3 regions of the Cupriavidus sp. 05N39 genome follow, and region 2 is predicted to be linked to each of the others. Evidence: predicted binding sites of a transcription regulator. Region 2 holds the regulator's gene; each other region holds the start of a gene.
What was found. The regulator FNR, encoded in region 2, switches genes on or off when oxygen is low (the NO sensors DNR and NnrR bind a similar motif). The targets are predictions, from matches to a motif close to TTGATNNNNATCAA.
Positions count from the first base shown of each region.

Region 1 (9,345 bases), on a different contig from region 2:
CACCGATCCTGGAGATCTCGCGCGCCTGCTTCGCGGTGGCGATCTCGCGGCCGAACTCGCGCGAGATGCGCACCAGTTGCTCGATCTGCTTCACGGTGCTGATTTTCTCCGTGCGCGACTGGTTCCACAGGCAGTCCTCGGTGCCGCAGCGCACGTGCAAGCCCATGGCAATTCCCATCATGTTGACCGGCAGCACGTTGCGCACGTTGCTTTCCACCGTGACGACCGCGCCATCGGGCACCGCGCGCATGAAGTTGCCGAGGCTGTAGACATTGGGCGTATCCATGCCGCCGGCGATGGCCACCCAGTTCATGACCAGCGGGCCCTTGTAGAAGCCGCGGCGCATCAATCGCTCCACCGACTCGAAGCTGTTGAGGTTGTAGCACTGGAATGCACTCTGGATGCCCTTGGCCGTCAGGCGGCGGACGTGCTCCTCCACCCATCCTGGCTGCGCAGGCACTGTCATTTCCTTGTAGGCGCCGAAGATGGCAGGGTTCGCGCGCGAGGTGCCCGCGAAATCCGCATCCTCGGCCTGATCGGTGACGTTCATTTGCGAGGTGTTGACGGTCACCGTGACCTGGTCCGGCGTGGGCTCCAGGTCGGCCAGCATGTGGCGGGTATCGTCAGACAGCCACTTGGCGGCCTGGCCATCGTTCTCGGGGGCGAAGGAGATGGAACCGCCGACCTGGATGATCATCTCGGGCACCGCCTTGCGCACGCCGGCGATCAGTTCGTTGAACTTGGACAAGCGCTTGCTGCCCCGGCCATCGAGTTCACGCACGTGCAGGTGCAGCACCGTGGCACCGGCGTTGTAGCAGTCCACCGCCTTCTGGATCTGGTCTTCCATCGTGACCGGGATGTCCTCGGGAAAGTCGTCAGGCAACCAGCCGGGTGCATAGGGCGCGGCCGTGATGATCAGGGGCTGCTGGTTTTCGGGGAAGAAGTGGCCGTCGAGGAAATTCATGGTGGTTCTCCAGGGGGAAGGGCTGCTATCGGTTTGGTCCCCTGAGTATCTTGGGCACAAGCCATTCCCGCTTGCTAATCCGGGACATTCAATTGCTTACTTGGGACAAGGGCCAGCCGGCACACCGGTTGTCGCGATCCGCAAGATTCTGTCGTGCGATGCAAAGCGCCCGGATGAGCGAGCCCACTAGAATTTGCCCGAAGGCCATATCAGAGCCGGGCCGCAGCATCGAAGCATGCCGGTTGGCCCAGGAGCCAAGAGACTCTACCAACACAACTGGAGCGAGACATGCGCATCCCCCTGATTGCACGCCAGACGCTGGCGCTCGCGATTGCAGTCGTCCCACTGCTGTCGACCGCGCCAGCGGCGAATGCCGCCGAGTGGCCGGCCAAGCCTGTGCGGATCATCGTTGCCGCACCGCCGGGCGGCACGGCCGATATCGTGGCGCGCCTCTTCGCGAATGCGCTGCAAAGCCCGCTTGGACAGACCGTGATCGTCGACAACAAAGCCGGCGCGGCGGGAACCATCGGCGTCCACGGCCTGCTGTCGGCGCCACGGGACGGATACACATTCCTGCTGATTCAAAAGGGCATTGCCTCGGAAGTGCCCCACGCCATGCATGTGTCTTACGATCCGTTCAAGGACATTGTTCCGATTGCGCAGCTTACCCGGCAGGGTCTCGTGCTCATCGGCCATCCCGGCCTGCCCGCGAAAAACCTCGGGGAACTGATCACGTATGTCAAAGCGAATCCGGGTAGGGTCGACTATGCGAATTTCGGTGTCGGCCTGCGTGGCCAGACCATCGGCGTGCAATTCAATCGCCTTGCCGGACTGACGACGGGCACCGTGAGCTACAAGGGGTCGCCGCCTGCGCTGCAAGACGTGATGGGGGGGCACGTTCCGCTCATGTTCGACGGTCCGGCAACTTCGCTTCCGTTCATCAAGTCAGGAAAGCTCAGGGCATTTGCCATTGCCTACCCCAAGCGGATCCCCGCGCTGCCTGATCTTCCGACCTTCGCCGAACTGGGATTTCCCGACCTCAAGGAGGTCAGCTGGATGGCGCTCTGGTCGGCGCCGGGCGTACCGCCAGCCGCGGTGGCCAAGATGCGCGACGCCACGCTCAAGGCGATGCAATCGCGCGAGATCCGGCAGAAGATCGAAGACCTTGGCATGGAAGTCGGTTCACCGGCTACCAGCGAAGAGCTTTCCGTAGACGTGCGCGAATCCTACGAACGGCAGGGCAAGCTATTGCGCTCGATCAACTTCAAGCCCGAATGAAGATCCAGACGCGGCAGCGCTGGCGGGGGCTCAAGCAGAGTGTCAAGAAAGAGGGGGAGTAAGCGATGTTGCACGCAAGGCCGGATTTTCCACCGGCGCACGTAAATTCCGGTAAGGGGTCGGACGGGATTGTGTCGCCGGAAACGTCCATCTGGTACAACCTGGAAGTCACCACGCGGCGTTTTCCCGGCAAGACCGCAATCCATTGCCATGGCCATGCGGTGAGCTTTCGCGATCTGCATGCGCAAGCGATGGCCATTGCGGGATGGCTTCAGCACGAAGCCGGCGTCAGGAAAGGCGACCGGGTGTTGCTGTATATGCAGAACTGCCCGCAGTTCATCGTCGCCTACTACGCCATCCTGCGTGCCGGAGCGGTTGTCGTGCCGGTCAACCCAATGAACAAGGCCGACGAATTCCGTCATTACGCTACGGATAGCGCGGCCCGGGTGGTCGTGTGCGCCGCGGACGCCTTCGATACAGGGATTAGCGCGGACCTGCTGTCGGCTGGCCAAATTCAATGCGTGCTGATGACCCGCTATGCGGCGGACCTGCTTGCTGCCGATGCAGCCCCCGAGCCTTCGCTGCCGGCGTGGATGACGGCGCAGTACGAACAGCCTGCGTGGGCTGCCGGCAAGGTGTCGCTTTGGTCTGACGCGCTCGCAGCGGGCTGCGTCCCCGCACGAGATGACGCCGAAGCCGGCGACATGGCTGTCATGCCCTATACCTCTGGCACCACGGGCGCGCCCAAAGGGTGCATCCATACGCATCGATCCGTCATGCATAACGCGATCGGCAATGGCATCTGGTCGGCATGCGAGGCCGGATCGGTCGTCCTTTCGGTATTGCCATTGTTTCACGTGAGCGGCATGCAGCATGGCATGAACGCACCGATCTATTGCGGGGCTACTATCGTGATGCTGCCACGCTGGGATCGCGAGGCCGCGGGCCGGCTTATCTCGCAGCATGGCGTTACCCACTGGATGGGCAATCCAACCATGGTGATCGATCTCCTTGCAAGCGCGAATCTCGAGCAATTCAATCTCACAACCCTGCGCCACGTTGGGGGCGGAGGCGCGGCCATGCCGCAAGCGGTCGCAGAACGTCTGAAACAACAGTTCGGGCTCAGTTACCTGGAAGGATACGGGCTGTCGGAAACAATGGCCGCAACACACAACAATCCGAGCCATCGGCCCAAACAGCAATGTCTCGGTTTGCCGACCTTCAATACGGAAGCCCGCGTAATCGACCCGACGACGCTCAAGGTATTGCCGGTCGGCGAAGTCGGCGAGATCATCGTCAGCGGACCGCAGGTGTTCAAGGGCTATTGGGGAAAGCCCGACGCTACACGGGATGCCTTCATCGAACTGGAAGGACGAACCTACTTCCGGACCGGCGATCTGGGCACCGTGGATGGGGATGGGTACTACTTCATCACGGATCGCCTCAAGCGGATGATCAACGTGTCCGGCTTCAAGGTATGGCCCTCGGAAGTCGAGAACCTGTTATACAAGCACCCCGCTGTACAGGATGCCTGCATCATCGGCACCCATGACGCCTATCGCGGGGAGACAGTAAAAGCCCTGGTGGTGCTCAAATCCACCGCGAAGGACACGACGCCGGAAGAGATCATCGATTGGGCCAGGAAAAACATGGCAGCCTACAAGTATCCACGCGTGGTGGAATTCGTCGATGCGCTGCCCAGGTCCAGCACGGGCAAAGTGATGTGGCGACAGCTGCAGGAGCTGGAAAAAAGCCGTAGCGCGGCCAGTGGAAAGTCATAACGCAACGAGCAATGCGCAGCAAGTGCAGCAGGTGCGGCGCATCGTCGGGGTGCGCCGAGGCATTGGCGGAACCTATGCAACACGTCGGTAAACTGATTCGCAGTGCCAGCCTGAACGGCTACATCGAGCTGGTGGAGTCGCTCGGGCGCGATCCCCACGCCTTCCTGCGAGGGGTGGGGCTGTCGGCGCGGCTGCTCGAAAATCCCGAGACGCCAATCCCCAGCCACGCCGTGCGCGAATTGCTCGAAGTCACCGCGCGCGCCACCGGCGTGGAAGACCTTGCCCTGCGCCTGGCGGCGCGGCGCACCTTCTCCAACCTGGGGCCCATCAGCCTGGTGCTGAAGGAAGAGCCGACCCCGCGGCAGGCGCTCGACACCTTGTGCCGCTACCTGAAACTGCTTAGCGCTACGCTGATCACGCGTATCGAGGACGCCGGCCAGTCCGTCATCATTCGTGAAGAGCTTCTGCCCAGCCCCGGACTGGCCACGCGGCAGGCGATGGAACTGGCGGTCGGCGTGAAATTCCGCATTCTGCGCGAGCTGATCGGTCCCAAGTGGCGGCCGCTGGAGGTTTGCTTCACGCATCGCCCGCCGGTCGATGCGTCGGCGCACCGCGCCTTCTTCGGGCGCAGCCCGATGTTCAATCAGCCATTCAACGGCCTGGTCTGCGCGGCGGCCGATCTGCAGATGCCGCGCACGCCCGACAATCCGGGCGCCGCGCGCTTCGCGCGGGACTACCTGGAGGCGGCGCTGCGGCACCGCGATGAAGGCGTCCGCGAATCGTGCCGGGAGCTGATCCTGGCCTTGCTCCCGGGAGGACGCTGCACTACCCAGCAGGTGGCGCATCTTCTGCGCGTCGATCGCCGCACGCTGCACCGCTACCTCAGCGCGGAAGGGCTGACATTCTCAGTCCTGCTCAAGCAGGTGCGCTCGGAACTGGTGATGCGCCACCTGCAAGAGAGCGACCTGCCGATCGGCGAGGTCGCCGGGCTGCTGGGCTTTTCCGCGCAGAGCAGTTTCAGTCACTGGTTCCACGCCGCCTTTGGCTGCAGCGTCTCGGACTGGCGCAAGCGGGTGGCTGCCGGGGCGTGACCACCGCAGGCGCCGCTTATGCTGGAACGGGTACGGCAAAAAAATGCCAGCGCCTTTCCGCATGCGGCTTCTCGCCAATTTCCTGTCCGATAGCGGGGAGAACGGGAAAAAAGCACCCATGATCCGGCAAGACGCTCACGCCACGCCGCATCACAAACCAACTTAGCCCCGCACTCGATATTCAGTCTCCGCATATAATTATGCGTTCACTGAATTGGCCCTTCCCGAGCCGCCCATGTGGCCTCTGCTGCTACCGGCAGCACCTCCGTCGCGCAGCACTGGGTACGCGTTCAATCAGCTGAATTCAATCTTGTGGCCATGTTCCACGCTGTAAGCGGACAAAGAGTGTGACTTGTTTGCCGTTGGGCGCAACGCTGGCTACTCATGCTTACGTGCCGGCTGCCTTTCGATGTCTGTTTCCGCTTCGCCTTCTTCCTCCGTTGCCACTCCTGTCCCTACCCCTACCCTGAGCCACCAGGCCATCATGCGCGTGATCGGCGGGATCGTCCTGTGCATCCTGCTGGCGGCACTGGACCAGACCGTGGTGATCCCGGCCGTGCCGGCGATTGCCAACGACCTGAACGGCTTTGGCCACCTGTCGTGGATCGTGACGGCCTACCTGATCACTTCCACGGTTTCCACGCCGCTGTACGGCAAGTTGTCCGACACGTACGGCCGGCGGCGGCTGCTGATGCTGGCGATCGCGCTGTTCATCCTGGCTTCGGTGGCGTGCGCGATGGCGGCCTCGCTGGAGCAGTTGATCCTGTTCCGCGCGCTGCAGGGCATTGGCGGCGGGGGCCTGATGTCGCTGGCGCAGGCGGCCATTGCCGATGTGGTGGCGCCGCGCCAGCGCGGGCGTTACCAGGGCTACCTGGCTACGGTGTGGGCGGTGGCTTCCATCGCCGGTCCGCTGGTCGGCGGCTGGACTTCGGATCATCTCTCGTGGCGCTGGCTGTTCTGGATCAATGTGCCGCTGGGACTGCTGGCGATGTTCATGTGCCATCGCGGCCTGAGCCAGTTGCAGGCGCGCGGCGGCGCCGCGCGGGTGGACTGGGGCGGCGCGTTGCTGCTGACCGTTTCCATCGTGGCCTTCCTGCTGGCGATGAGCTGGGGCGGCGATGTCTATGCCTGGCTGTCGCCGGAGATCGCCGGCCTGGCCCTGCTGGCAGTGGCGGCAACGGCCGCGCTGGTCTGGCAGGAGCGCCGCGCGGCGGATCCGATGTTGCCGCCGCGGCTGTTCCGCAACCGCGCCTATGTGCTGGGCGTGGCGGCGTCCGCGATGGCGGCGCTGAATATCTTCCTGTGCATCTTCGCCTTGCCGCTGCATTTCCAGCTGGTGCGCGGCGCCGATGCTTCGGAATCCGGCCTGCTGGTGGTGCCGTTCCTGCTGTCCACGGTGGCGGGCAACTTTATCGTGGCCGGGCTGGCGCCGCGCCTGGGGCGGATGCGCGGCATCCTCACCGGCGGTTTCATCGCGGCGGCGCTTGGCCTGCTGGCGCTGGTGGCGGTATCGCCCGGCACGCCGCTGGTGCTGGTGCTGCTGGCGATGACGGTGGCCGGCGTGGGGCTGGGCATGGCGATGGTGGGCACCCTGATGACGGTGCAGAACGTGCTGGAGCGCCGCGATACCGGCGCCGGCACCGGCGCGCTGCTGGTGCTGCGTTCGCTCGGCAGCGCCTTTGGCGGTGCGCTGGCCGGCACCTTGCTGACGCTGGAGTTCCGCAATGCGCTGCAGGCTTCCGGCGTGAGCCAGGTCCTGGACCTGGGCGCGCTGCGCCACGGCAGCGAGGCGCTGGCCCATCTTTCGCCCGCGGTGCGGGACGTGCTGACGGGCGGCGTGGAGTCGGGCTTCCAGCTGATCTTCGCCGTGGGCGCCGTCGCCGCCCTGCTGGCGCTGGCGATCGTGCGCCGCATGCCGGACGTGGAACTGCGCAGCAGCGTGACCGAGCACGCGGCCACGCTGGCGATGGAGTAAGCGGGCGGGAGGCGGCACGGGCCGCGTCCGGCACAACGCCCGCATCCAACCGGCGGCCAACGGCGTAGACTACGGACAGACCACTTCTGGAGTCCCGTTCATGCGCCGTCTTCCCGTTCAACGCTCACGCGCCTTGCAACGTACCGCCTTGACTGGCGCGTTGATCCTGGCCGGCGCCGCAGCTGTCGTCGCCACGCCGCGTCTCGCGCGGGCCGCGGATGCCCCGGCCGCCGGCGCGGCGAAACCGGCCGGCGCCTGCCCGGCATCGCTGAACTTCAAGTTCCCCCGCTTGCAGGACGAGGCACCGCAGGACCTCTGCCAGTACGCCGGCAAGGTCGTGGTGGTGGTCAACACCGCCAGCTACTGCGGCTTCACCCCGCAGTACGAAGGGCTGGAGGCGCTGTACGCCAAGTACCGCGAACGCGGGCTGGTGGTGCTGGGTTTCCCCTCGAACGATTTCTCGCAGGAGCCCGGGTCTTCCAAAGAGATCGCGGACTTTTGCTACAACACCTACGGCGTGAAATTCCCGATGCTCGGCAAGTCGCATGTGCGCGGCAGCGATGCCAACCCCATGTACGCGCTGCTGGCCAGGCAGTCAGGCACCACGCCGAAGTGGAATTTCTACAAGTATGTGATCGACCGCAATGGCCAGGTGGTGGGCAGCTATAACAGCATGACCAAGCCGGACGACCGGCAGTTCGTCGGCAAGATCGAGCAACTGCTGGACGGCGCGCGCTAGGCAATCGGCGCCGTTCCAGAGCGGTGCCCGCAGGCGCGGGTACGGGAACGGCGCGCCTCTCCGCCCTCCGGCGTGACCGGACCCGCTGCATCGGGGACCGATTCGACCACTAATTGACCGGCGTCAAGCCGCGCAAGCGCCGCCATCGCTACTTTCGCCGCTTTGGGGAGAGACAGACGATGGCCATCACGCTATACGACGCCGGCGGGCATACGTGCCTGCTGTTTTCCGACCTGGTCGAGGAAGAGCACGGCGAGGTGGTGCAGACCAACCAGTTCCTGATCGTCGATCACGGCCACGGCGCGCTGATCGATCCCGGCGGGCACATGACCTACGGCGAGTTGTACCTTGCCATCAGCCGCTACTTTCCGCCCAAGCAGCTCGACTACGTGCTGGCCTCGCATGCCGATCCGGATATCGTCGCCTCGCTCGGGCGCTGGCTTACCGCCTCCGGCAGCCGCATCCTGATCTCGCGCGTGTGGGCGCGCTTCCTGCCGCATTTCTGCCAGGCCGGCAAGACGGAAGGGCGCATCGTCACCATCCCCGACGCCGGCATGCCGGTGCCGCTGGGCAACTGCACGCTGCTGGCGGTGCCGGCGCATTTCCTGCACTCGGAAGGCAACTTCCAGTTCTACGATCCGGTCAGCAAGATCCTGTTCTCCGGCGACCTTGGCGCGGCCATGACCAGCGCGCGGGAGGCGGGCACGGTGGTGGAGGATTTTGCCGCCCACACGCACGCCATGCTGCCGTTCCACCAGCGCTATATGAGCGGCAACCGCGCCTGCCGGCTGTGGGCCAATATGGCGCGCGAACTGGATATCGAGTGGATCGTGCCGCAGCACGGTCCGTCATTTCGCGGCAAGGCCATGGTGGCGCAGTTCATCGACTGGGTGTCGACGCTCGAGTGCGGGCTGGACCTGCTGAGCCAGGACAATTACAGGCTGCCGCCCTTCGCCGCCGCGGCAGCCTGATCCGCGCCATCAGTCGCGCGCCAGCCCTTCGGCCACCAGCGCCTCATGCACCTTGGGGCGCGCCGCCACGCGCGACAGGTAGGACTGCAGCGCGGGATAGGGGTTGAGCGGCATGTGGAGGATATTGGCCCAGTTGACGATGGCGAAGCAGTAGGCGTCGGCCACGGTGAACTGCCTGCCGGCCAGGAAATCGCGGGTGGCCAGGTGCTTGTCGAGTTCGGCGAAGCGCGTGGCCACCTTGGCCATGCATGCCTCGCGCGTGCTCTCGGCGGTTTCCTTGTGCCACAGCCACGGGCTGAAGACCTTGTGCAGCTCGGTGGAGACCAGCGTCAGCCAGCCCACCGCTTCCAGGCGCTCCCTGGTGCCGGCGGCCGGCAGCAGCGCCCTGGCCGGAGCGAGGTCCGCCACGTATTGCAGCAGCGATGCCGCCTCGGTATGGCGCGAGCCGTCGTCCAGCTGCAGCAGCGGCACATAACCGCGCGGGCTGACCGCGTAGAAATCATCGCTGCCGTGCTCCGGCTCGGCCAGCTTGTGCGTGGCCAGGTC
Region 1 covers NZ_JBFTNE010000067.1:4,652-13,996, reverse strand. Annotated here, with positions in the region: gene AC1DN0_RS27410 (beta-keto acid cleavage family enzyme) at 1-964, opposite strand, end outside; gene AC1DN0_RS27405 (Bug family tripartite tricarboxylate transporter substrate binding protein) at 1,253-2,242, shown strand; gene AC1DN0_RS27400 (long-chain fatty acid--CoA ligase) at 2,308-4,023, shown strand; gene AC1DN0_RS27395 (AraC family transcriptional regulator) at 4,098-5,114, shown strand; gene AC1DN0_RS27390 (MDR family MFS transporter) at 5,599-7,089, shown strand; gene AC1DN0_RS27385 (glutathione peroxidase) at 7,190-7,828, shown strand; gene AC1DN0_RS27380 (oxygen-binding di-iron domain-containing protein) at 8,008-8,799, shown strand; gene gstA (glutathione transferase GstA) at 8,809-9,345, opposite strand, start outside.
Region 1: AC1DN0_RS27380 (oxygen-binding di-iron domain-containing protein) is a predicted target of FNR. The motif match lies at 7,942-7,955, and genes of this name have one in related genera.

Region 2 (3,141 bases):
CTGCCGGTAGGCGATGATCGCCAGCGTCTCCATGACCGCGCGGGAATATTTCGGCGGCTTTTCAGGATTCAGCCGGTCCAGGTATTCGCGCATGACGGGGCGGCTCTGAAAGCGCCAGCCGCTGGCCAGCGCCACGAGTTCCACGCCGCGCTGCTCCCAGTCGCGGCGCAACTCTTCCAGCAGCACCCGAATGGTGTCGGCACCGACGTCGTCGGCAAAAAGCCGGCGCAAGTCATTGACGCGCAAGGGTTCCTGCGCACAAATCAGCGCGGTCTCGAGGACGATCTTCGCCTCTTGGGTATTCATGTGATTGCGTGCAGCCTGTCTTTGCACCTGCGCCCCGGACAAACCCGGACGCACTGGAGATTGCGGGTTCAGCGGTTGGAATTGCCACCGCCATCTGACCGCGCAGCCAACCACAATGCTTGATGCATGCAGTCGTGCGCTTTCTTTTTTGCATCGGGTGCCGGACCTGCCCGGCAGGAGATCGCCCGGCCACCGGCTTTACCTGCCGGTCGACGGAGCCCTTGCGTCGCGCCTTCCCCCTGATGTGGCGGACCTGTCCGGCACGACGTCCGTCGCTCCGGGTGCAAGAAAAATACGGATATCGGGCCTGCTTGGCCTATTTCACCCCGCCCTGCCGTGGCTGGTCTTTTGAACCAAATAATCTTTTGAACCGGACGGCGGATTGGGAACGGTCCCTGGCGGTAATACGTGCTGGAGGGTTCCTGGCATGCATCCCCGAGTGCGAATGCTACCTGACGATGCCACGATGAAATACGCTGCGCGATATCGCTGTTCTTGCGATTGTATGGCATTCCCTGGCAAACCTGCAACCGATTCACACAGGCATCTGCCCGACAAAGTGCGTAATGCGCCATGAAGCGGCGTATCAGAAGACCAGACAGAAGCCGTGCGCGGCCAGCGTCTCTGGCAAAAGCAGCGCGCGCGCCACCCCGACGACACCAAAGGCAGCCACTGCCAAACCGGCAAGGGTACGTACCGCCGGGCGGCGCGACCACTGCCTGAGGTAGCCGGACAGGCCCGAGATAACCAACAGGTTTGGCAAAGTGCCCAGTCCGAACACGGCCATCACCAGCGCACCCGAAGGGGCGTTCCCGGCCAGCAGCGCCATCGCCAGGGCGCCATAGACCATGCCGCATGGTACCAGCCCCCAGGCCAGCCCCATGCCGTAGCGGCGCAGCAGCCGCCCCTGTGGCAGGCCCAAGGGCGCCAGGCGCACGCCCACGGCGGCAAGAAAACGGAGCAAACCGCCAGCGCCGCGCGCGGCAAACCGCTCCAGCCAGCCAGCCCCCACGGCGCGCCCACGCAACATCCATAATCCCGACATCACCAGCATCATGCTGCCGATTCCGAACAGCCAGCGCTGCAGCGGCAAGTACTGGGCCTTCCACACACCGGCGCCCAGGGTACCCAGCAAGGCGCCCAACAGCGCATACATGCTCAGCCGCCCGGCATGCATCACCAGGAGTTCGAGCAGCCAGTGGCCTGGCCGGCGCAGGATGGTGGCCGGCACACGGGCCGTGCCGCCTTGCTCGGCCGCAAGCGCAATGCCGCCACACATGGCCGCGCAATGCACACCACCTAGCAAAGCCAGGGTAAAAACGCTGAAGAGCACGCCTACGGTCAACTTCTCCTCCCAATCACATCGCCTGGCGCGGTAAAATGCGCCCTACGCGCCCCCGCGACTCCAAGAGGCGCTATCAACATGAAGCCCAGCGCCCGCGCACATCCGCGCAATCGCAAATCATGACGACGGGCACGGCAGGCGGCGCCACGCAGATGGCAGGCCCCGCCAGACCCGCGCCAGGCTAATGTGGATAGCGCTTCCAACCGACAGCTCTCAACGTCAAGCTTTCAACTCAATGCGCCTGCCACACGCGCTTGAGTGATTGCGCTAAACCGACAGGCCCCAATTGCTAACATCCATTCCCATTACCGAGATGTCGCCCCGCTGCTCCACTTGCTCGCTGGGACAGCTCTGCCTGCCCGTCGGCATGTCGCAGCAGGACCTCGAAAAAATGGATTCGCTGGTGCAGGAGCGCGTGCGCGTACGCAAGGGCGAGACCCTGTACCGCCTCGGCGATCCGCTCACCGCCGTCTATGCGATCCGCTTCGGCACGCTCAAAACCCACCTGACGATGGAAGATGGCCGCTCGCAGATCACGGGCTTCCACCTCCCCGGCGAAGTCGTCGGGCTCGACGGCCTTGGCGAAATGCAGCACGCGTCCGACGCCACCGCCCTTGAGGATACCGAAGTTTGCGTGGTGCGCTTCGGCGACCTCCAGTCGCTGTCCGGTGCGCTCCCGTCGTTGCAACATCAGTTCATGCGGCTGATGAGCAAGGAAATCTCGCAGGACCAGGTGATGCTGATCACGCTGGGCTCGATGCGCGCCGAAGAGCGGCTTGCCGCCTTCCTGATCAACCTTTCGGAGCGCCTTTCCGCGCGCGGCTATTCGGCCTCCGAGTTCGTGCTGCGCATGAGCCGCGAGGAGATCGGCAGCTACCTCGGGCTCAAGCTCGAAACCGTCAGCCGCCTGTTCTCCCGTTTTGCGGAAGCCGGGCTGATCCAGATCCGCCAGCGGCACGTCAAGCTGGTCGACATGACAGGCATCAAGCAGATCATCAACAAGTCCTGCTAGTCCGGCAGGCATCGACCGGCCGCGCGGAGTTTCCCGGCTCCCGCGGCATTGGCAGCCGCCTTGCCTTCCTTGCGTGGTGCCAATACCACGTCGCGCCGGCCTGGTCACGACACTCCTGCTCCGCCGCCCCCTGCCCCGCGGCGCGAAGACGCGCATCGCGCTCACTCCAGTTCGTCTGTCTCCGCCAGCCGCGTGGGCATGGTGTAAAGCGTCAGGCCGCTCGACAACGAACAAAGCACCCACGCGACCAGGAAGCCCACGGTGTAAACCGCCTCCCGCGACGCCTCGACCGGCTGTCCGAAGAAGCGCAGATCGCCGGGATCGACCATCGAAAACACCAGGGCGGTCGTCAGCCCGGCTACCAGGAAGCCGGGCCATAGCACCCACATCAGCCAGCGCAGTCTCATGGTCACCTCGCCTGCGCCGTGGCCGGCTCAGCCTGCCGCCCGATACCCGTCTTCTCGACCACCAACCCGTG
Region 2 covers NZ_JBFTNE010000129.1:57-3,197, reverse strand. Annotated here, with positions in the region: gene scpB (SMC-Scp complex subunit ScpB) at 1-306, opposite strand, end outside; gene AC1DN0_RS36070 (sulfite exporter TauE/SafE family protein) at 893-1,651, opposite strand; gene fnr (fumarate/nitrate reduction transcriptional regulator Fnr) at 1,938-2,663, shown strand; gene AC1DN0_RS36060 (hypothetical protein) at 2,825-3,070, opposite strand.

Region 3 (4,190 bases), on a different contig from region 2:
AGGAAGTCGAGGAAGCTCGACAGGTAGTAGCCGATGATGCCAAGGAAGACGATGCGGCCACGGTCGGCCCAGGACAGCGCCGGCAGCCGGCGCGACTGCCACCAGCCGATGGCCATGAACAGCGGCACGGCGAACAGCATGCGCAGGCTGATGACCATGACCGCGTCGACGTCGTAGCGGTACATCAGCTTGGCGACGATCGCCTTGCCGGAGAAGAGGATGGCGCCGACGGCGGCCACGGCAAGGCCGGCGCGCTGCGATGCCGGCTGGGCGGGAGACACGCTGCTGGTGCTGGAGAGCTGGGATGCTGACACGGGAAAGCCGGATAGAAGGGCCGCGCGCCGCCGAGGGCAAGGCGGACCGCTGAAGACGCGAGCCATTGTATTCGAAAAGAGTCAACTGCATCCGGCGCCCATTGCCCTGCGTGCGGCCGCTGGGCGATGTCACCTTCCTTGAGGAATCCCCCATGCAACGCACCCTCTCCTGCCTGGCTCCGGTTTCGACCGGATGGCGGCGACGGCGCCGCTGGCAGGCATCCTGAAACTGCCGTAAGCTCGCCGCTCGGCGCGTGCGACACGTGCCCAATAAGAAGAACCAGGAGCATTCACTCATGACGGCAGCACCCCTTTCCCTAGTGTCCCCTCGCTTCGCCTTCCGCGGCAATCGTCGCGCGCCGCGGACCGGCCAGCATGGCGCCCGCCCGCTGATGGCCGCCGTGGCCGCGGCGGCCGCGCTCGCGGCCGGCTGGTTGCCCGGCGCCGCCAGCGCCGCGGATTTCCCCGCCAAGCCGATCCGCTTTATCGTGCCCTATGCCGCAGGCGGCACCACCGACCTGGTCGCGCGCACCGTCGGCCAGAAAGTAGCCGAGAAGCTCGGCCAGCCGGTGGTGGTGGAAAACCGCCCCGGAGCGGGCGGCAATATCGGCATGGAGGCGGTCGCCAAGGCCGCGCCGGACGGCTACACCATCGGCTTCGGCGCGATCTCGACCAATGCGCTCAACCCGCATATCTACAAGCACGTGCCATTCGATCCGCGCAAGGACTTCACCGCGGTGAGCCTGCTCGGCACCTCGACCATCGTGCTGGAAGTCAGCAACAGCCTGCCGGTGAAAACCGTGTCGGAACTGGTCAGCTATGCCAAGGCGCACCCCGGCCTGACCTACGCGACCGCGGGAACCGGCACGTCGATGCACCTGGCCGGCGCGATGTTCTCGCAGATGACGCAGGCGGGCCTTACCCATGTGCCATACAAAGGCAGCAGCCCGGCCATCAACGATATGCTGGGCGGCCATGTGCAGGTAATGTTCGACAACCTGCCCGCCTCGCTGCCGCACATCCAGGGCGGCAAGCTGCGCGCGCTGGCCGTGGCCGGCAAGAGCCGCTCGCCCGCCCTGCCGAATGTGCCGACGCTGGCCGAGGCCGGCCTGGCTGGCTACGCTGTCGAGCCGTGGTTCGGCGTGTACGGGCCCGCCGGCATGCCCGCGCCGGTGGTGCAGGCGCTCAATGCCGCCTTCGTCGAGGCGCTGGGCAATGCGGACGTCAAGGACAAGCTGGTCCAGGCGGGCTTCAACCCGAAGGGCTCGAGCGCGGCGGAACTGCAGTCGCTGACGCTGTCCGAGTACGAGAAATTCGGCAAGGTCGCCAAGAGCGCCAGCATCTCGGTGGATTGAGCGGCGGGCCCCGCGCGCTGCCGGCCGGGACACTGCCGGGGGCGCGCGGCTGCGCATCCATTACAATCCGGCTGCACCGGGCCTTCGCGCCCACTCCAGCCGCCTACCCGCCATGAAGCAAGATCCGCGTTTCCCCAAGCTGTACATCCTCGATCACCCGCTGATCCAGCACAAGCTCTCCCATATGYGCGACAAGGACACGTCCACGCGCACATTCCGCGAACTGCTGCGGGAGATCACGCTGCTGATGGGCTATGAAATCACGCGCAACCTGCCGCTCACCACGCGTCACATCGAGACGCCGCTGGTCGAACTGGATGCACCCGTGATTGCCGGCAAGAAGCTCACCATCGTGCCGGTGCTGCGCGCCGGCGTGGGCATGAGCGACGGCCTGGTCGAGCTGATTCCTTCGGCGCGCATCGGTCATATCGGTGTCTACCGAGATGACCAGCATCGCCCCGTGGAATACCTGGTTCGCCTGCCCGATGTGGAAGACCGCAGCTTTATCCTGTGCGATCCGATGGTCGCCACCGGCTACTCCGCCGCGCACGCGGTCGACGTGCTGAAGCGCCGCGGCGTCGCGGACGAGGCGATCACCTTCGTCGCGCTGGTGGCTGCGCCGGAAGGCGTGGAAGTCTTCCAGAAGGCACACCCAGGCGTGAAGCTGTTCGTGGCCTCGCTGGACAGCCATCTGGACGAGCACGCCTACATCATTCCGGGCCTGGGCGACGCCGGCGACCGGCTGTTCGGGACCAAGAACTGAGCGTTCCCTTGAAAACGGATCAGGCCGCGCGCTCTCTGCGCCCGGCTTGATCCGCCTCAACCCGCGCGGCGAGGGGYCTGCCTAGACTGGCGGCAACGGCACATGATCCGGTGTGCCGTGCCTGACCAGGGAGACCCAGATGGCAGCCTTGAAGATCCTGTTTACCACCGGCACCGGGCTGATGAGCCTCGGCGTCATTGGCTTCATCATCGGCATGGGGTGGTTCTTCACCCGGCTGTTCCTGCGCAAGATGCGGGAAGACGAGGCGGCGGCGCAACGCCGCTGAACCGGCCGCCGGCGCCGTCCGGCTTTCGCCTATTTCTTCTTGCCGGAACCCAGCAGGCTGCCCAGCACGCCGCGGATCAGCTCGCGCCCGACTTGCGAGCCGACCGTGCGCGCCGCCGACTTGGCCATCGACTCCAGGATGGAATCGCCGCGCCCGGTCTTGCCGGTGCCCTTGGTCAGCCCGCCAAAGATTTCGCCCGCCTGGTCGAGCCAGCCGCCACCCTGCGCGGGTGCCTGCTCCGGCTGGCCTGCCGAGGGCGCTGGCGCGCCGTTGCCGGCGGTGGACRGGGATGACGCCGGCGCGACCGCCCGGCCCTTGAGTTTCTCGTAGGCCGACTCGCGATCGATCGCCTGCTCGTAGGTGCCGGCTACCAGCGACGCAGCCAGCAACTGCTTGCGCTCGTCATCGGTGATGGGGCCGATCCGGCTGCCGGGCGCCATTATCCAGGCACGTTCCGTCATGCCGGGAATGCCCTTGGCGTCGAGCAGCGACACCAGCGCCTCGCCCACGCCGAGTTCCCCGATCGCCTTCTCCAGGTCCAGGCCTGGCTTGGCGCGCATGGTGGTCGCCGCCACCTTGACAGCCTTCTGGTCGCGCGGCGTGAAGGCGCGCAGCGCATGCTGCACGCGGTTGCCGAGCTGCCCCAGCACCGTGTCGGGAATATCGACGGGATTCTGCGTGACGAAATACACGCCAACGCCCTTGGAGCGGATCAGGCGCACCACCTGCTCGATCTTGTCGAGCAGGCCCTTGGGCGCGTCGTTGAACAGCAGGTGCGCCTCGTCGAAGAAGAACACCAGCTTGGGCTTGTCGAGATCGCCGGCCTCGGGCAGCTTCTCGAACAGTTCCGACAGCAGCCACAACAGGAAGGTGGCGTAGAGCTTGGGCGAATTCAGCAGCTTGTCGGCGGCCAGGATATTCACCACGCCCTGCCCGTTCTCGGTCTGGATGAAATCATCCAGGTTGAGCATGGGCTCGCCGAAGAACGCATCGGCGCCTTGCGATTCCAGCGCCATCAGGCCGCGCTGGATGGCGCCGATCGAGGCTGCCGAGATATTGCCGTATTCGGTGGTGAACTGCCCGGCGTTGTCGCCCACGTACTGCAGCATGGCGCGCAGGTCCTTGGCGTCGAGCAGCAACAGCCCGTTGGCGTCGGCGATGCGGAATACCAGGTTGAGCACGCCCTGCTGGGTGTCGTTGAGGTCCAGCATGCGCGACAGCAGCAGCGGCCCCATATGCGAGACCGTCGCCCGCACGGGATGGCCCTTCTGCCCGAAGACGTCCCAAAGCGTGGTAGGGCAGGCGCCCCACGCCGGCTCGGGCAGGCCCAGGTCAGCCAGGCGCGCCTTGAGCTTGTCGGAGAGCTTGCCCGGCTGGGAGATGCCGGTCAGGTCACCTTTGACGTCGGCCATGAAGACCGGCACGCCCAGCCGCGAAAAACCCTGGGCCAGGCTTTGCAGCGTCACGGTCTT
Region 3 covers NZ_JBFTNE010000047.1:24,331-28,520, forward strand. Annotated here, with positions in the region: gene AC1DN0_RS22265 (DMT family transporter) at 1-314, opposite strand, end outside; gene AC1DN0_RS22270 (Bug family tripartite tricarboxylate transporter substrate binding protein) at 707-1,669, shown strand; gene upp (uracil phosphoribosyltransferase) at 1,782-2,432, shown strand; gene AC1DN0_RS22280 (DUF3149 domain-containing protein) at 2,572-2,718, shown strand; gene AC1DN0_RS22285 (helicase HerA-like C-terminal domain-containing protein) at 2,748-4,190, opposite strand, start outside.
Region 3: AC1DN0_RS22280 (DUF3149 domain-containing protein) is a predicted target of FNR. The motif match lies at 2,479-2,492, and genes of this name have one in related genera.